Regions from separate parts of the Companilactobacillus muriivasis genome, predicted to be linked through region 2. Evidence: predicted binding sites of a transcription regulator. Region 2 holds the regulator's gene; each other region holds the start of a gene.
The links. The regulator Rex, encoded in region 2, represses fermentation and respiration genes when NADH is low (regulators of the CRP and FNR family bind a similar motif). The targets are predictions, from matches to a motif close to TTGTGAANTANTTCACAA.
Positions count from the first base shown of each region.

Region 1: the regulator Rex is predicted to act here: its motif matches at 1,076-1,093, upstream of adhE (bifunctional acetaldehyde-CoA/alcohol dehydrogenase).
Region 3: the regulator Rex is predicted to act here: its motif matches at 1,381-1,398, upstream of ald (alanine dehydrogenase).
Region 4: the regulator Rex is predicted to act here: its motif matches at 3,178-3,195, upstream of tdcB (bifunctional threonine ammonia-lyase/L-serine ammonia-lyase TdcB).

Region 1 is NZ_BTTQ01000008.1:43,225-48,298, forward strand. Features, by position in the region: gene AAA923_RS09535 (oleate hydratase) at 1-836, shown strand, start outside; gene adhE (bifunctional acetaldehyde-CoA/alcohol dehydrogenase) at 1,123-3,732, shown strand; gene AAA923_RS09545 (hypothetical protein) at 3,964-4,338, shown strand; gene AAA923_RS09550 (MFS transporter) at 4,496-5,074, shown strand, end outside.
Region 2 is NZ_BTTQ01000009.1:101,365-106,438, reverse strand. Features, by position in the region: gene AAA923_RS10560 (CPBP family intramembrane glutamic endopeptidase) at 1-583, shown strand, start outside; gene AAA923_RS10555 (cation:dicarboxylate symporter family transporter) at 1,221-2,501, opposite strand; gene manA (mannose-6-phosphate isomerase, class I) at 3,015-3,983, opposite strand; gene AAA923_RS10545 (redox-sensing transcriptional repressor Rex) at 4,004-4,654, opposite strand; gene AAA923_RS10540 (ABC-F family ATP-binding cassette domain-containing protein) at 4,791-5,074, shown strand, end outside.
Region 3 is NZ_BTTQ01000004.1:20,552-25,625, forward strand. Features, by position in the region: gene ald (alanine dehydrogenase) at 245-1,363, opposite strand; gene alr (alanine racemase) at 1,788-2,900, opposite strand; gene acpS (holo-ACP synthase) at 2,901-3,260, opposite strand; gene cshA (degradosome RNA helicase CshA) at 3,977-5,074, opposite strand, start outside.
Region 4 is NZ_BTTQ01000012.1:55,091-60,164, forward strand. Features, by position in the region: gene AAA923_RS11500 (LCP family protein) at 1-110, shown strand, start outside; gene AAA923_RS11505 (GntR family transcriptional regulator) at 467-1,195, opposite strand; gene AAA923_RS11510 (glycoside hydrolase family 1 protein) at 1,359-2,756, shown strand; gene tdcB (bifunctional threonine ammonia-lyase/L-serine ammonia-lyase TdcB) at 3,289-4,281, shown strand; gene AAA923_RS11520 (C69 family dipeptidase) at 4,350-5,074, shown strand, end outside.

The DNA of each region.
Region 1 (5,074 bases), on a different contig from region 2:
AAGGTCACATCGACATTGCTGAAAACGACTTAGTCTTTGATACTAATGGTTCAATCACTGACAGTTCATCAATCGGTGATTACGACACACCTGTTAAAGAAAATATGGAATATGCACCAAGTGCTATGCTTTGGAAGAAAGCCGCCGAGAAGTTCTACTCACTAGGTAATCCTGATAAATTCTTTAATGACCGTACGCAAAGTGAGTGGATGAGTTTTACAGTTACAACTAACAACCACTACTTGGTCAATGAAATTTCTCGTATTACACAACAAGAACCAGGTAATGCTTTGAACACATGGATTCACAGTACACCTTTGATGTCTATCGTTGTTCACCATCAACCACACTTTAAGGCACAAAAGCCTAATGAATCAGTCTTCTGGGGTTACTTCATGTATCCTAGAAGAAATGGTGACTACGTTCAAAAGCCTGTTATCGAAATGACGGGTAAGGAAATGTTGGAAGAATTCCTTGGTCAATTGGCATCAGTTGATCCAAGTAAAGACAATATTGCTAACCATAAAGAAGAAATTATGGACAGTATCGTTAACGTAATTCCAACACACATGCCATATGCCAGTGCTTTGTTCAATCAAAGAGCTGTCGGAGATCGTCCTGATGTTGTGCCAGAACACAGTAAGAACTTGGCATTCATCAGTCAATTCTGTGAACAACCATTCGATATGGTCTTTACAGAACAATATTCATTCCGTGCTGCTCAACGTGCTGTTTACACATTGCTCAACATTCCATTATCAGAAATGACACCAATGCACCATTACGAAAAGGATCCAAAGGTAATGGCTCGTGCAACAAAGACGATGTTTAGATAAAAAATAATTCACAAACTGGAGCTGAAATTCAATTCAGCTTCTTTTTTTGTGAATTATAAAGGCCGATTCAGCCCACTTTGTGAAGAAATATTCACAATTGGATTGCATATTTTTTTGATGTGAAATTTTTGAAGATACCAATTTTTTATTGCTACGTGTTGATATATCAACGTGAATACGTTTACATTGATTAATTGAAATAAAATGCTTGAACAAAAGATACACAGTGATAAGATAAAACGTGAATTAGTTAACAAATATGCTTTTAAATCTTGGAGGTAATCAGATGTTGAAAGGTTCTAAAGATACAAAGGTTGAAGAAAAAGAAGATGTAAAACCTGTTATTGACGCGATGGTTGCTAAAGCTCAAAAGGCTTTGGAGATTATGGACGGATTTACACAAGAACAAGTTGATCATATTGTTCACCAAATGGCTATCGCTGGTTTGAATGCCAGCTTTGATTTAGCTAAACTTGCTTACGAAGAAACTGGTCGTGGTTTAGTTGAAGATAAAGTTATCAAGAATATGTTTGCTACCGAAGAAATTTGGCACTCAATCAAACGTGATAAGACTGTTGGTATCATTGAGAACGACAAAGAACATCGTTTAATCAAAGTTGCTGAACCACTTGGTGTTTTAGCCGGTGTTACACCTGTTACTAACCCAACTTCAACAGCTATGTTTAAATCATTGATTGCCTTGAAGACACGTAACCCAATTATCTTTGGTTTCCATCCTCAAGCTCAAAAGTGTTCAGTTGCCGCAGCTAAGGTTATGTTAAAAGCCGCTGTTGAAGCTGGTGCTCCTGAAGGTGTTATCCAATGGGTTGAAAAACCAAGTATCGAAGCTACTTCATACTTGATGAATAACGATGGCGTTGCCAGTGTCTTGGCTACTGGTGGTCCTGGTATGGTTAAGGCAGCTTACTCAACTGGTAAACCTGCTTTAGGTGTTGGTCCTGGTAATGGTCCTGCATATATCGAAAAGACTGCTAATATCAAACGTGCTGTTAACGATATTATGATTTCAAAGACTTTCGATAATGGTATGGTTTGTGCCGCTGAAAATAGTGCTATCATTGATGCTGACATTTATACAGAAGTTAAATCATTATTAGAAAAGAACAAAGTATTCTTTATTAAGAAGGCTGATTACAAGAAGTTAGCTGATGCAATGTTTAGACCAGAAGGCGGAGTTAAAGGTCCTATCGCCGGTCAATCAGCTCTAGCTATCGCTAAACTTGCTGGTATCAAAGTTCCTGATGATACAAAGGTTCTTGGTGTTGAATTGAGCAAGGTTGGTCCAGACGAACCACTTTCAGCTGAAAAACTTTCACCAGTTCTATCAGTTTACAAAGTTGCTGGTCACAAAGAAGGCTTTGAAAAGGCTGATGAATTATTGCACTTTGGTGGTCTTGGTCACACAGTTGGTATCCACACAATGGATGAAGATTTAGCTACTGAATTTGGTATCAAGATGAAAGCTAGTCGTGTACTAGTTAATACTCCTGCTGCTATTGGTGGTATTGGTAATCTTTACAACGAAATGATCCCATCATTGACTCTTGGTACTGGTTCATGGGGGAAGAATTCTATTTCTCATAACGTATCTTCATTTGATTTGCTTAATATTAAGACAATCGCTAAACGGAGAAATAATATGCAATGGATTAAACAACCAAGAGTTTACTATGAAAAGACATCAGTTCGTTACTTAGAGGACCTACAAGGTATGAAACGTGCCTTTATCGTCTGTGATCCAGTGATGGTTCAACTCGGTTATGTAGATACAATTACTGATGAATTGAAGCGTAGTAAAGTTAACGTTGAATATTCAATGTTCTCTGACGTTGATAACATCGTTACAACTGATATTGTTCAACGTGGTGTTACACAAATGAACTTGTTCAAACCTGATACAATCATCGCCTTAGGTGGTGGTACAACAATGGAAACTGCTAAGGATATGTGGTTATTCTACGAGCATCCAGATGTTGATCTATTTGGTGCAAAACAAGGATTCATCGATATTAGAAAACGTGCATACAAGTTCCCTAAGCCTGAAAAAGCTCAATTTGTTGCTATCCCTACAACATTTGGTTCAGGCGACCAAGTTACACCATTTAGTTCAATCATCGATACAAAGACAGGTACAAAGTACCCAATCGCTGACTATGCATTGACCCCTGATGTTGCTATCATTGATTCACAATTTGTTGAAACAATGCCAAAAGACATCATGGCTGAATCTGGTATGGATGTATTGACTAACGCCGTTGAATCATATGTTGCCAACATGGCATCAGATTACACAAGACCATCAGCACTTCAAGCTATCAAGCTAGTCTTTGATAACTTAGAGAAAGCTGTTGCCGGTGACAAAGATGCCCAAGAAGAAATGCACAATGCTTCAACATTAGCGGGACTTTCATATGGAAATGCCTTTGCTGGTGTAGCGCACTCAATCACAGATGTTTTGACAAACGTCTACGGAATCAGACATGGTCTAGCATCAATCGTAGCCTTGCCACAAGTTATTAACTATAACTTTGAACAACCTACAAAGATGACAACATGGCCTGCATACGAAAGCTTCAGAGCCGATTCAGATTACGCTGCAATCGCTAGTTACATTGGCTTGAGTGGTAAAGATGAACGTGCTTTGAAAGATGCCTTAGTTAAGAAGATTGTTGATTTGGCACATGCTGTTGGTATCAAACTAAGCCTTAAAGATAACTACATCGATAAGAAAGACTTCGATAGCAAGTTAGATGACTTAGCAGCCGCAACATTTGGAGATCAATTCTCATTCACTAACCCTAAAGAACCATTAATCTCAGAATTGAAACAAGTACTTGAAGATACTTACGTCGGAAAAGGAATCGAAAGTAAGTAGTAGAGAGTGGAGCAGGCCCGGGAATTGGCCTGCGGAACTCGTTTTAGAGCCATTGAATATATAAATACAAACAAGAGCTAATCCTGAATTTACCAAGTTAGGTAGATTTGAGACTAGCTCTTTTTTTGTACATTATGTAAAAATGAGAATCTATCCAAGTTCCAATCAGGCTTTAGAGAATATAATTCTGATAAGAAATTTACTTATTAAATCAGAAAAAAGATGAAAATTATGAAATGGTATAAATCCGTAAATTTCTGGATTGGAATGTTTTTCCTACTTTCAATTTCATTCACATATCCAGAAGGAATAACCAAATCAGATTTAGTGCAAAATTTATTTGATGCAGTTATGGCAGTTCTTTTCATGCTTAAGGCGCGTAAGGATATAACTGGAAAAAATCTATATAAGACGTTTAAATGGTATAAATCTTTAAATATGTTGATAGGGATAATTCTTATATTTCCAAGCTTGGACATGTTTTCCAGTAAATTTACTTTACTTGATTGGCTAGATTACCTGATTGATTTTGTTATCGGAAGTATCTTTATATATTTGTGGTATAGAGAAATTAGAAATAACAGTGGAAAAAGAACAAATCCTTAATTTTTAGGAACTTTAATTTAAAAAAAGAGTTTAAAATTTAAATAAACATTTACTAATTTCTTTATGTTTTCTTATACCAATATACCAATCAAAAGCCCAGCCCAACTAAGCTATACTGAATTTACTGGGGAGAAAGCTCTGAAAAGGGGTTATCTATTTGAGAATTAATAAAGAGCAGTGGAGTTGGATTTTTTATGACTGGGCCAATTCAGCGTATGGAATCATTGTGACGACAGCTGTTTTGCCAGTTTACTTTAAATCCATTGCCCAAACTCAGCATGTTTCAGCAGCTGGATCAACGGCCATTTGGGGTTATGCCAACAGTTTTAGCACGTTGTTAGTGTCATTATTAGCACCATTTTTGGGTGCCATGGCAGACTATCCCAATTTCAAAAAGAAAATGTTAAATATTTTTTGCTGGTTAGGAATCGTCATGACTTTCGGTCTGGCGTTGGTACCAGCAGATCAGTGGCAGTGGTTGTTAATTGTTTATGTTTTTTCTGCTATCGGTTATTCGGCTAGTAATTTGTATTACGACAGTTTTTTGATAGATGTTGCCGAGGATAAAGATATGAACAGGATTTCCACACACGGGTATGCCTATGGCTATCTTGGTGGAGTGATAGCCTTCATATTCTTTTTAATCCTACAATTGACCAGTGGTTTTGGAAAATTAGACGGTACAGGAATTGCTAGGTGGAGTTTTGTAATTGCAGCGGTCTGGTGGATTATTTTC
Region 2 (5,074 bases):
CCTGTTATTATCGTTAGGAACTATCCTGACAATGTTCTCTATCACAGGCTCAGCCTACTTTATCACCGTCACGATTGCATCATTGATTGTCACTGGTCTAATGATTTATTTAGTCAAACAGAGTGGTCCTTTAGACTTTGAGAAAAAAACTAATTTAAATCACGATTTACAATGGATCATCTTAGGAACCGTGGGTGCATTAGTAGTTCAATTCGGAATTGGCTTCGCGGATAAATTATTATTCCATGCCAGCACCGATTCACAAAATACACTAAGTTTGTTGCTGATGGTCAAAGAATATCCATACTATTTCATCTACGTGATGATTGCTGCACCAATTATGGAAGAAATCATCTTCAGACGAGTTTTCTTCGCCAACTTGATCAAACCAACTAACATTTATATTGCTGCTATTGTTTCAGCTTTCATGTTTGCGTTTATGCATCAGGATACTAGGTTCTTGGTTTATGTCTTTATGGGATTGTGGTTCTCATATGTTTACTACAAGTCGGAAAATATTTACGTTAGTGCCGGTAGCCATATTATTATGAACGCTATTGTTTTAACGATTGGAATCATGTAGTTTTTGCCGCCTCCGGTTTCGAGGGAGATGAAGTTGCCTGCTGTGGGACCGACTTGAGCCAAGGTCTCAAGTCTCGATTTTGAGCTTCGCAAAGTACGCGAATCTCAAAATACGTCCTGTGCTGTAAGGCCGGAAAACCACCGACCTAACACCACTGCCACTGCTGGTAACTTCACTCCCTCGAAACCTCCGGCTCGTGTATTTTAGAATTTTGTATTACTCTCTTTGTTGATATATATAAACTACGAAAAACAAATAAAAGATATCCGCAATATATTAAAAAATTGCAGATATCTTTTTTGTTTATCTTCATTTACCAATATCAAACGAAGTACTCAATATTAATCATCACACAAAAAACCTAGCCGGAGGCTGGCAATAATGCAGTCCGCTGTGAAGGTGGAGTTAGGACGAGTGAATTTCTCGTTCTTACTCCACGGGGCCGACTTTGTAGACTTGAGGATTTTGCAAGGCTTCAAAGCGAGATTCGAGACCGCCTTTTGGCTCGGATTGGTCCCCATAGTGGAACTGCATTATTGCCAGCTTTCGGCGGCATACATAAAAAAACAGCCTACCATTTTCGGCAAGCTGTTCTCTGTGTGTTTAAATTGTTTTTCGACTACATGGAGTGCTTTTATTAGTCCCCACGTGTGTACGATGCAACGTACTTCTTCCGTTTTTCATCATCGAATTCCTTTTCACTCTTAGCAATAATAACTGTAGCTAGTGAATTTCCGACAACGTTGACGGCTGTACGTCCCATATCTACGAGACGGTCGATACCTGCAATGAAGGTCAAACCTTGCATTGGTACACCGATTGTTGATACTGTGGCTAGGAGTACAACAAACGATGCTCCGGGCACTCCGGCCATCCCCTTAGATGTTAACATCAATACCACCACAAGGGTAATTTGTTGCCCGATGGATAAGTGAATATTGTAGGCTTGAGCCAAGAATAAGGCAGCCAATGATTGATAAATCGCTGAACCATCAAGGTTAAATGTATATCCGGTTGGAATTACAAAGGAGACGATACCTTTTGATGATCCATAATCTTGCATTTTTTCCATCATCTTTGGCAATGCCGCTTCAGAACTGGCGGTAGTAAAAGCAAGTGTAACTTCATTTTCAATAATTCTAAATAATTCATAAAATCTAACGTGGAATAAGTGACCAACAAGTGCCATGACAACGAATACGAAGAATGCCATTGTTGCATAAGCAATCAGAATGAACAGTGCCAGTGGTTTCAACGAATTGAAGCCCATTTCCCCGACGGTAACACCAATCAAAGCACAGACACCAATGGGAGCTAGACGCATAACCCAGTTAGTGACTTTAAACATTACGTTTGCAACTGCATTCAATACGTCGGTAATAATTTTACCTTGCTTACCGATTGAAGCTGTTCCTAGTCCAAAGAGAACTGAGAAGAAGATAATTGGCAACATATCACCTTTACCCAAGGAAGCGAAGATGTTAGTTGGAATAATATTCATCAGAATTGACCAAATACCCGAATGTTTAGCTGTTTTAGCGGTTGCGGTATATTGGCTAATATCCGAACCTTTTAGGCTATGAATATCAATATAGGTACCGGGGTGGGTAACATTAGCCACCACAATACCAATAATAATCGCTAAAGTAGTCATAATTTCAAAATAAACTAACGTCTTTAATCCGATTCGACCGAGTTTCTTAATATCACCCATATTGGCGATACCAACAGTCAAACAAGAAATAACAATTGGTAACACAATCATTTGAATCATCGAAATAAACATAGTCCCGATGTTCTGCATTACCTGTATAGCAACCTTATTCTGGTAAAATACCTGTCCCAAAACAATACCTAGGATCAAGCCAATAATAATTTGCCACCCTAGACTAACTCGAAAAAATCGTTGTCTTTGCAATTTTAAGTCCCCTTTTGAATTAACATGTCTTTAATTATAGAAGATTTTTTTAGAAACGGGGAATTGATAGCGATTTCAAATTAAAATAATTTTCATTTTATTAGTTATAGCGAACATTATTTATATGTAACGGTGATATTGTTCTAGTTTTAATTGATTTTTGGATAAAAAAATACAGAATATACGGATTTATTTTTCCGGTATTCTGTATTTAGTGAATGATTTTTGATTTTTTTATTAGAATTTGGTGATTTTGGCATTGTTTTTGGATGAATTATTAGAGACGTTCATAGTGCAAAACAATGTGCTTATTTTGGAATGTTTCAGAGCATATCGTAATATATACCAACAATGGTATTTTAGACCATTGCTGAACATGCAGTGGCTCTGAAACGAGTTCCACAGGCCAATTTCTTCCGCTTTTCATGAATAAGCAAATCACACGCAAAAACCGGCGTGCAATTCACTTATTCACGAAAATGCTCGGAAATTCCCAGGCCTGCTCCACTCTCTCTAGGCTTCGCCTGATTCAGATGCGATAATATCCAAATCTCCAGCAAGTGTCCAAGCGTTTACTGTTGCGGGTACAATCAAGTGAACGCCTTTCTTCAAATCATAATCCTTGCTATCAACGGTAATCTTTCCTTCTCCACTAAGAACTGAGATTAAGGTATACTTACCGATTTGGTGATGTAATTCAACTGGTTCTTTGATTTCCCAGTGATAAACTGAGAAGAATGGTGAAACTGGTGGTTGAACGAATGTTGTAAACTTATTCTTACCAACTTGTTTTGATTCAATATTTAGTTTTGGATCTTTATGAGGAACTATAATTGTATCTTCTGATTGTTTGATGTGAAGATCACGTTTCTTACCTGTCGACTTTTCAACACGATCGTAGTCATACAAACGATATGTTGTATCACTGCTTTGTTGTGTTTCGAGTGCCATGATACCTTTGTTCAAGGCGTGAACGGTACCACTTGGTACATAGTAGAAATCGCCTGTCTTAACTGGTACTTTTCTCAATAAGTGGTCCCAGTCGCCTGATTCGATCATTTGGTCGAGTTCTGCCTTATTTTTAGCATTGTGACCGTAAATTAAGTATGAACCTGGTTCAGCATCAATGATGTACCAGCATTCTGTCTTACCTAATTCGTGTTCATGCTCGGCAGCGTATGCGTTGTCAGGGTGAACTTGGACTGAAAGACTTGCTTCGGCATCCAAAATCTTAGTTAGCAATGGAAAAACTTTTCCCTTGGGATTGCCAAATAATTCACTATGATTTTTCCATAGGTCGTCAACATATTGTCCAGCAAACTCGCCGTTTTCAACTTCTGATCTACCATGTGGATGCCCTGAAATAGCCCAGCATTCACCTATAGAACCATCAGGAATGTTGTAACCAAACTTAGTTTCTAACTTTCTGCCACCCCAGATTTTTTCGTGGAAGACAGGTTTCAAAAATAATGGTTCACTCATAAAAAAATTCCCCCAAAAGTTTAGTTTGTTTCTTCTGTCAATGACTTATCGCGGTCTAGGAAGAAAATCAGTGTCTGCAATTCATTTGCCAAATCGACGTAATGAACACGGATACTGTTTGGTACGTTGATAATAACTGGTGTGAAGTTCAAGATTCCTCGAACTCCTGCATCTGCCAACAAGTCAGCAGTCGTTTGCGCAGCATTTGAAGAAACTGTCAAAATACAAACATCAATCTGTTGTAAGTTAAGTTGTTCCTTTAATTCACTAATGTCGTAAACGGGAACACCGCTCTTAACTGTACCGACAATTTCTTTATTTATATCAAAAGCTGCCGCAATTCGAACATTATTTGTTCGAGAAAAGTTATAATTTAGTAAGGCGTTACCTAAATTACCGACACCAACTAGAGCTACATTGGTCCGTTTATCTTGATTCAACAGCTTTTTAAAGAATGCCACTAAATCGCTTACATCGTAGCCATATCCACGTTTCCCAAGTGCACCTAGATATGAGAAGTCACGTCTAATTGTAGCACTATCAATTTTGACCCCTTCTGATAGTTCACCAGAGGAGATTTTTTTTGTGCCTTCGTCCTTGAGAAATTGGAAGTAACGATAATAAATTGGTAAACGCTTTATTGTTGCGTTTGGAACTGTTGTTTTTGTCATAATTTACCACCATATGTGTGTCATTTCACTAACATTCATAGTAAATAAAAATCACTAAAAACGCAATACGTTAAACCTATAAAGGCATAAATTATTAATTAATGATAAAATTGTGAATACATAAAGGAGTTATATTTTGATTTTATTACAAGCACAGAACATTACGAAAAATTTCGGTACAAAGAAACTTTTCTCCAATGTCAGTTTCGAGATACAAGACAACAGCCGCATTGGTTTGGTCGGTCGAAACGGGGTTGGAAAGTCTACTTTGCTGAAGATCATCTCTGACCAAGAGAGTTATAACAGTGGCAATATTGCCCTAAAAAAAGATACCAATATCGGTTATTTGGCCCAGGATTCTGGACTAGATAGCGACAATCAAATTTTTTTGGAAATGGAAAAAGTTTTCGATTATCTTAA
Region 3 (5,074 bases), on a different contig from region 2:
AACTCGTCCTCAAATGGATACTGACGGAAATACTCTAATTGATACTTCTCCATCAGCTTTTTTTGAAGATCATTTACATAAGGTCGATTTGAATTTGCTTTATTTTGATATTTCTTATACTCGACTTTTTTCATAAATAATTGCCACTGTTTTTTAATCATGACAAACACTTCTTTCTCCATGCAATTAATTTTTCACACAGAGAATACTACCTTGGATAATTAACTGCCAATTAAATGAATTTCTAAACTTCTACTGCATTCATAACGTCATCTATGTTCATATATGGCATCTGTAAACTGTCTGCCACAGCCTTTTCAGTTAAATGACCTTGATATGTGTTGATACCCGTTTTAATTGTCTTATTATTGATAGCTTTATCTAATCCTTCAGCAATCATAGCCGCATATGGCATTGTTACGCTAGATAATGCCTCTGTTGCTGTTTTTGGCACTTCCCCAGGTATATTTGCCACTGTGTAGTGAACTACGTCATGGACAAGATATGTTGGATTGTCATGGGTCGTTGCTTTGACACTTGTCTCAAATAATCCACCTTGATCAATTGGAATATCGACCACAACTGAACCAGGTTCCATCGAAGCAATCATTTCTTCTGTCACTAGTTTTGGTGTTGCAGCACCTGGAATCAATACAGCACCCACTACTAAATCGGACTCTTTAACAGTTTTAGCAATATTTTGAGAGTTGGATATTAATGTTTGAATCTTACCGTCAAAAATATCTTCAATCTCAGCTAATCTTTGGGCATTAATATCTAGTAATGTCACCTCAGCGCCCATACCGATAGCTATTTTGGCAGCATTTACACCAACGGTACCACCACCGATAATTGTAACTTTACCTTTTCTAACTCCAGGTACACCACTCAGTAACAAACCTTTTCCTTGATGTGGTTCTTCTAAGAAATGAGCTCCAACTTGAACAGCCATTCGACCGGCAATTTGACTCATTGGATATAGCAATGGCAAGCCACCATTAGGTCCAACTATAGTTTCATAAGCAATTCCGGTTGTATTACTCTTTAAAAGTGATTTGGTTAAAGTTTCATTAGCGGCTAAATGTAAATATGTATAAATAATTTGGCCGTCTTTAAAATATTTATATTCTGAAGCAATTGGTTCCTTAACTTTGATGATCATCTCTGAATTCCAAACATCATCGACATCACTAATCTTGGCACCGGCATCTAAATATTTCTGGTTAGTATAGCCTGAACCAATTCCTGCATCCTTTTCCACCAGAACTTGATGACCAGCATTAACTAAAATAGCCACTCCATCAGTGGTTGAACCTACGCGCTCTTCTTGATTCTTGAGTTCTTTCGGTATACCAACTTTCATAAAAAGTACTTCTTACTTTGTGAATGTTTTATCAATGTAATATAATATAGCATATCATGTATCCGTTTTCTTCTCAAACTATAGCCTAATGCTAAAAGTTTCAGAGACGACAAAAAAGAGAATCTGCAATCTCAATTGATTACAGACTCTCTTTTGCTTTATTTAGACAGATTACTAATTATTCAAATATTTGGAAAGGTTGCTTTGAATTTTATCCATTCAAAAATAAATTAGTTGGATGAGCTGAGAGTATTTATCCGCAGCGAAAGTGGCGTTATTGCTTTAGCAATTACACCACCGGACGTGTTGGAGACTTTCCGTTTTTTGGAAAGGCTTCAACCGAGGTACGAGACCGCCCTTTGGCTCGGACCGTGCCGCGCAGCAGATGAATACTCTCAGCTCTGGAAACGGCATATCATCCAACCTAGTTCTTATAAACTCTTGGCAAACGTTCGCTCAATGCACAAAGAACTTCATAATTGATTGTGCCTGAATATTGGGCAGCATCAGTAGCAGTAATTTCTTCATCACCATCTTTACCCAAAATTGTGACCTTAGTTCCGACAGGCAATTCTCCTGGCAAACGAACCATAAATTGATCCATGCAAATACGTCCAACATTTTGACAGCGTTGACCATTGATCAAAACATCTGAACCTTGCATTCTTCTCAACCAACCATCGGCATAACCAATTGGAACAGTTCCAATCCACTCGTCTTTGTCGCTTGTATATGTAGCACCATAACCGATACTGTCTCCGGCCTTAACCTTCTTAACGAAAACTAATTCAGAGTACAAGCTCAATGCTGGTTCTAACGTATAAGGCAATTCAGGAATATCAGTCTGTGATGGATTTAAACCGTACAAAGCAATACCGTATCTGACCATATTGATTGCCAAATCTTGGTGCCATAATGCAGTGGCTGAATTAGCACAGTGAACATAAGTAAATTTAGTTGGTAAATCACTCGACATTTCTTTGAAAGTCTTAACTTGTTTTTCAAAGTATTTTTCATCAGGATTATCAGCTGTTGCAAAGTGTGTGAACAATCCTTCAGGAATAAATGCCTGTGGATGATCATTCAAATAGTTGCAAGCTTCAACCAAGTCAGCTTTCTTTTGAAAACCAATTCGACCCATACCACTGTCAATTCCTAGATGAACCTTCAAATTGGTTGTTCTTAACTGAACAGCAATCTTCAACCAGTCCAAACTACCCACAGTTAGCGAAATATTGGCACGTGCAGCGACTTTAGCATATTCGACAGGAACTATACCTAAAACAAGAATCGGTGCGTCTACGCCGTTATTACGGATTTCTAAAGCTTCATCCAAAGTGGCAACGCATAAACCACTGGCTCCGAATTCAATTTCTGCCTTGGCAACACGAACTAAACCGTGACCATAAGCGTTGGCTTTAACAACTGCAAAAACTTTAGTGCCTTCTGGAACAGCTGCCAGTTCATTTTGGAGATTTTGGTGTAATTTCTTCAAGTCTACTTCAACATAGGCTGGACGATGGATTGATGGTAACATTTAATCTTCCTCCTCTAGAATAACTTCAGTTATTACTAGTTCATCTGTATCCGAGATTGAAACATGAATATTGCCTTTAAAAATATCAGTATTAATGTATGGCTGACCCGACTCATGATTCAGAACACTCAAATCATGAAAGCCAATGCCACGCAAGCCAGTTCCCATAGCTTTTGTGAAAGCCTCTTTAACTGAAAATCTAGCCGTTAAGTAGGCCATTTTCGATTTTTCAGTATTCATAGAATTAAAAACTTCAATTTCATCAGCATTCAAAATCTTTTCTAAGAATCTTGGATGACGACCATAAATTTTACGCACACGGTCGATTTCTGCAATATCGATACCCAAACCTTTGATCATATGTTTTTCTCCATTTTATAAGATTCATAAAACTTAATATCTAAAGTATACCCATTTTTTGGGTTGCCGTCTCCAGATTAGATAGCATTTCATCTGCTATGCGGACCGGTCCGAGCCAAAGTACGGTCTCGAACCTCGGTTTGAAGCCTTACCAAAGTTCGGTAAGTCTCCAAACTCGCCCGGTGGTGTAATGGCTAAAGCCATAACGCCACACCCACAGCGGATGAAATACTATCTAATCTTCCGACTAATTTGTTACTTGTGGATAACAGATATATTATTTCTAAAAGTTATCCACTAATTTAATATACATCCTTAGTAAACTGCAACTAATGCTATTATAGCAACATCTATATTTAACTTATTTAATTTTTCCAACTGATATTTATACTTAAACTTTAAACAATCATTTTAAAATACCAATAATATCAGTATCCAAAAATACACTAGCAGGCGGTAGCCGGGGATGAAGCCTGCAGTGGTAGTGTTGTTAGGCCGGTGATTTTCCGGCCTTACAACACAGGACGTATTTTGAAATTTGCGAATCTTGCGAAGTTCAAAATCGAGGGTCGAGACCGCACTTCGGCTCGAGCCGGTCCCACAGCTGGCTTCATCCCCGGCTACCGCCTGCGGCCTTTCCAATATGCCAACTACAATTCTACTGTACAAAAAAAGACAAAGTAAAATAATTTACCTTGTCTTTATTAAAATTCTAATTATTTTTCAAGATTTGTTCTGATCTTGAATGACTTCTTGCTACGACCATTACGTTTGTTGTCATGTTCGCGGCGTTTGCCACCCTTATCATCATGATTACGACTGCCACTACCGTGACGATCATTACCACGTCTGTTTCCACCACGATGATTACCACCATAACTGTGATCACCATTGCTTCTACCACCACGACGGCCATGGCCTGAACGGCTGTGACTAACTTTTCTTGATGGAAGTGGTCTTTCAGGAGCAATCTTAACAGGAACACTTTCAGCATCCTTGATTGATTCGCTCAAGAAGATACGAGCAATATTATCAGCAGAATATTCTGACAACAATTCTTCAACTGCATCGTTGAAACGATCCAAGTGCTTGTCATGTGCCAAAGTATCTTTGATATCTTCCTTAACTGATTCAAGTTGTCCCTTAAGAACTTCTTTATCAGTTGGTGGAGCTAATGGTTCCATACGTTTCTTTGTTAGGTTTTCAATTGTACGTAAGTAACCCATTTCGTTTGGTGTAACGAAAGTTACTGACACACCAGAATGTCCGGCACGACCAGTACGGCCAATACGGTGAACATAACTGTCAGGATCTTGAGGAATATCATAGTTATAAACATGTGATACACCAGAAATATCCAAACCACGAGCAGCAACGTCAGTTGCAACAAGGAACTCTAGTTTACCGGCTTTGAACTTACGTAAAACGCTAGTTCTCTTATCTTGTGATAAGTCACCGTGAATACCTTCAGCATTGTAACCACGAGCTTGCAAACCACGTGTCAATTCATCAACACGACGCTTTGTACGACCGAAAATCAAAGCAAGTTCTGGAGATTGAACGTCGAAAAGACGTGTCATCAAGTCAAACTTCTCAAATTCCTTGGCTTTTACAAAGTATTGTTCGATATTGTCAGCAGTTAATTCTTTTGACTTGATCTTAACAATCTTAGGTTCTGTCATGAACTTGTCAGCAATCTTAAGGATTGGCTTAGGCATTGTTGCAGAGAACAACAATGTTTGGTGCTTGTTAGGAACGTTTGATAAGATACTTTCGATATCTTCAACGAATCCCATGTCCAACATTTCATCAGC
Region 4 (5,074 bases), on a different contig from region 2:
CTGAAACTAGGTTGAACGCAAAGAATAAGGCGTTCTTCAAAGATCCAGATGATATAAATTACGATACATTTGGCTTAGATACTATGCATTATACGAATAATACATATTAAGATTTTCCGTCTCCAGAGCTGAGAAATATTTCGCCTGCTATGCGGAACGGTCCGAGCCTGCGGTCTCGAACCTCGGTTGAAGCCTTTCCAAAGACCGGAAAGTCTCCAACTCGCCTGGTGGGGTAACGGCTAAAGCCGTAACGCCACTCTCATAGCTGGTGAATATTTCTCAGCTCTTCCGACTCTTTTATGTCGATTGGTTATTAGGAAACATTGAACTATCATTAAACATTCCAGATTTTCTAACATCTATCCATGAAATAAATTAGTTGGGTAGATGAATCTTATTAGCTCCCGAGACAACAACTTTAAAAGAATAAATAAAAAATGACATCCTAAAAACGGGATGTCATTTTTTATAATGTTATGTCAGCTGTTAAACGGCTGCTTTGATAAGGAAAACGTGATTCGGCAATTTCAAATGGTTGTCCATCATCAAGATAGCTCAATTGGTTGATTATTAAAACTGGTTCACCTAATTCTTGAGCAATTCCGGTATCAACGTCAGTTTGGTCAGCTTTGTCGGCCCGGATGATTCGATGGGTTCCTTCAATTCGTAGACCTTCTTTTTCAAGATGGTTATAGATTGATTTTTCCAAAATGTCTTCAGTTAAAGTGGTAATAGCTGTTGGCATAATGGTGTGTTCATAGGCAAAAATTTTACCATTAACGTAACGAACACGGCGAATTACATAGACTGGCTCAGTTGGCTGGATAATCAACTTATCAGCTTCATCTTTAGTAGGGATGCGTGCTGATAATTCCAAAACTTTACTGGTAACAGTTTTACCTTTATTAGTTTTCGTTGCACCAAGGGGTTTGTCGATTGGCGAAACACGTCCAAAGCGGTCATCGCTGTGATTGTCGGCAACATAATCTTTGCGGACGTATGTTCCAGAACCACGTTTGGAATACACCATACCTTCAACCATCAAAAGCTGTAAAGCCTTGTGGACCGTGATTCTAGTGGTATTAAACTTTTTTGCAATTTGATTTTGATCGGGCATCAATTCACCTGGGGCGTACCGTCCGGTTTGAATTTGATGCCTTAGCGTATTTGCAACTTCTTTGTACTTGTATGCCATTAACAGATAGCCCCCTAACTTATATCATTAATAGTGTAGCATTAAAAATGTACGATTTTCGTTTTATTTAAAAGTATATACTTATATTATATTGGACGTTTACATTAACTGCTTTTGTGGTATGCTGAAAACGTATTCATATGAGAGGATGAGGTGGATAATGATGAATAAAAAATTGCCAGAGAATTTCTTTTGGGGAAACTCAACATCCAGTATGCAAACTGAGGGTGCCTGGAATGTGGATGGTAAAGGTAAATCAGTTTATGACATCAAAAAGGCAACCGCTGATACTTCGGATTGGCATGATGCGATTGATGAATATCATCGTTATGAAGAAGATTTCAATTTGATGGCTAATCAGGGAATGAATTTTTATCGTTTCCAGATTTCTTGGAGTCGTGTTGATCCTGAAGGTGATGGCAACTTCAATGAAGCAGGAATCGAGTTTTACAACAAATTGATTGATGCTCTGTTGAAACGTAATATCACGCCGATGATTTGTTTGTATCACTTTGATATGCCACTGAATTTAGCTGAAAAATATAATGGCTTTCTATCTCGTCCAGTCGTCAGCGCCTTTGTCAGATACGGAACTGAAATGGTTAAACGCTTTGGCGACCGTGTAAAATATTGGATTACTTTCAATGAACAGAATTTGTATCACACGACCGAAGCATTTAAAATTTCAGGATACATGAAAGGCGACAAGACAGTTGATGAAATGTATCAAATCAGCCATCACGTTATGTTAGCGCACGCGGGTGTTGCCAATTATATTCATGAGAAAACTGATTGTTTAATAGGTGGAATGTTGGCTTATACCGAAGTCTATCCAGCTTCACCTAATCCCAAAGATGTCTTATATGCTCGTCAGATAAATGAATTTCTGAATCGCAATCTGTTGGATTCCTTTGTTTACGGTCGTTATTCACATGAAGTTATGACATATGTTAAAAATCATAAGATTGAAATGGATTATCAATTAAATGATGATGAAATTTTAATTCAGGTATCATCAGACTTTCTAGCGTTCAGCTATTATCGCAGTGAAACTATCAACTCTGCCAAGGTTCCTGATGGGACAGTGCCTAATCAATATTTGGATTATGGCGCGCAAGAAAATCCATTTTTACAAACGTCAGAATTTGGCTGGCAAATTGATCCACTCGGATTCAGGGATGTTTTGACCAAAGTTTACAACGAATATTGCCTACCAATGTTTCCAATCGAAAATGGTTTGGGTGTTCGTGAAGTTTACGATGGTAAAGAAATTCAAGACGACTATCGTATTAATTACATGCGTGACCATATCCAAGCAATGAAAGATGCTGTTTGGGAAGATGGCGTGGAAGTTTTGGGTTACTTGGGTTGGGGATTGATTGATATTCCTAGTTCAAGCGGCAATATGGATAAGCGTTATGGAACGGTTTATGTTAACCGGACTAATCATTATTTGAAAGATATGCAACGGGTACCTAAAAAAAGCTATTGGTGGCTGCAACGCGTCATCAAAACAAATGGTGCCAATTTAAACAATTTAGAAACTGTGGAAGCTCACTAAAAATGGGCTTCTTTTTTGTTCTTGAAATATGCCGCCTCCGGTTGCCAGAAATGTAGATACCCGCTTGTGGGACCGACTTGAGCCAAGGTCTCAAGTCTCGATTTGAAGCCTCGCATGAACCGCGAGTCTCCAAACTCGTCCGTGGTGTAATGGCTAAAGCCATAACGCCACTTTCACAGCGGTACTACATTTCTGGCAACCGGAGGCTAGTTTTGTTATAAATTCGATGTTTTAATCACATGTTAGTAAATTGGTGTCAGAAATTATTTATGATGATTAAATTTAATATCAATAGATTAGACGGAAGAGCAGGTGAATACTCTCTACTCCGGAGTTGTAAAACGCAAAACAATTTTCATGAAAATTAAGTGTAGTAGCTTCTGAATACACCTGTTTAACCCCAGTAAACAGGCAAAAATAAATGTGATAAGAATCACAAAAATGTGTTGTTTTAGCTAAATGTAAGCGTTACCATGAAAATGAAATAAATTTGGAGGTGGACGTTTTGATGACTGTCGAAGATTTAAATGCAATGCCACGTTTTCAGAATCCGGTAACGATTCACGATATTAAAAAAGCTGCTCACTTGATTCATCAGGTTGGTCGGGTGACGCCGTTGATTCAGTCGATGTTCTTGAGTCGGGATGTGACTGGTGGGGAGGTCTATTTGAAACTTGAGAATATGCAGCTGACTGGCTCTTTTAAGTTTCGTGGTGCCTTTAACAAGATTAATCATTTGAGCAAATTGGAAAAAGAACGTGGTGTTATCACTGCTTCGGCTGGAAATCATGCCCAGGGAGTTGCGCTAACTTCTAAATTATTGGGTATTAAGTCAATTGTCGTTATGCCACACGGGGCTCCTTTGGCTAAGCAACAAGCTACAGCTGGTTATGGTGCTCAAGTAGTTTTGCATGGCGATACGTTTGATGAAGCTCACCAATTTATGGAAGAAGAGGCTGCTGAAAAAGGTTATACAATTGTTGACCCATACGATGATGTAGATGTGATTGCGGGACAAGGTTCGATTGGTTTGGAAATTTTGGATCAATTGGAGGATGTCGACACGGTCATTGTGCCAGTTGGCGGTGGCGGTTTGATTTCGGGAATTGCAACAGCTATCAAGACTATTAATCCACAGATTCACTTGATTGGTGTGCAGTCGGAAAATGTTCATGGGATGACAGCTTCATATCGTGCTAATGAAATTACGACATTTGGCGTTGATAAAACTTTGGCAGATGGAACTGCAGTCGCTACACCCGGACAAATAACTTTTCCAATTACTAAGCACTTAGTGGATGAGATGGTTTTGGTCAGTGAAGAAGAAATAGCCACAGCGATGAAAGACTTGTTGCAACGGGCGAAAGTTGTGGCTGAAGGAGCTGGCGCTTTGCCAACTGCTGCCTTGGAAGCACACAAAATTGATTCTTGCTGGTTAGAAAATAAGCGAGTAGTGGCTTTAGTTTCCGGCGGTAATGTTGACCTCGAACGAGTTGCCACTAATATTGACCATTTTGTCGGATAGGGTTGTCCTTGAAATAGAGGAACGAGTATCATAAATGATATAAAGAAATTTTTAATTGGGGGATAAAAATGACAGAACTCGATCGTTTTGAAGCATCAGCTTGTACATCAATTATGGTAGGTAAGAAAGCTTCTATGGATGGAGCAACTTACATTTCCAGAAATGAAGACCGTATGTTGGCAATTGAACCTAAACGTATCATCGTTCAACCAGCTGTTTCTGGACGTCATGAGACATATGTTTCACCATACAATAATATGACAGCACCTTATCCAGAAAGTGGTTACCGTTATACCGCTACGCCAAGCACGAACCAAAAGACCGCTGGTCCTAACGAAGAAGATGGTTTTAATGAGAAAAATGTTGGTATGAGTGCAACTGAGAGTGTTTATGCTAATGAAAAAGTTTTGGCCTTCGATCCATACGTTAAAGATGGTTTAGCTGAAGATTCACTAGCAACTTTAGTATTGCCATACATTGATTCAGCTCGTGATGGTGTTAAATATCTTGGTGATTTAGTTGCCAAATATGGTTCCGCTGAAGGTAATGGTTTGCAATTCAACGATAAAGACGAAGTTTGGTACATGGAAGTTGTTACCGGACATCAATGGGTTGCCGTAAGAATTCCTGACGACAGTTATGCCGTTGCTGCCAATCAAGTAGCCATTCAAGATATCGACTTTAACGACCCAGAAAATTACATGTGGGCTGACGGAATTCAAGACTTCGTTTCTGACAATGACTTGAACCCAGACTTTGACCGTTGGGATTTCCGCCACATTTTCGGAACAGA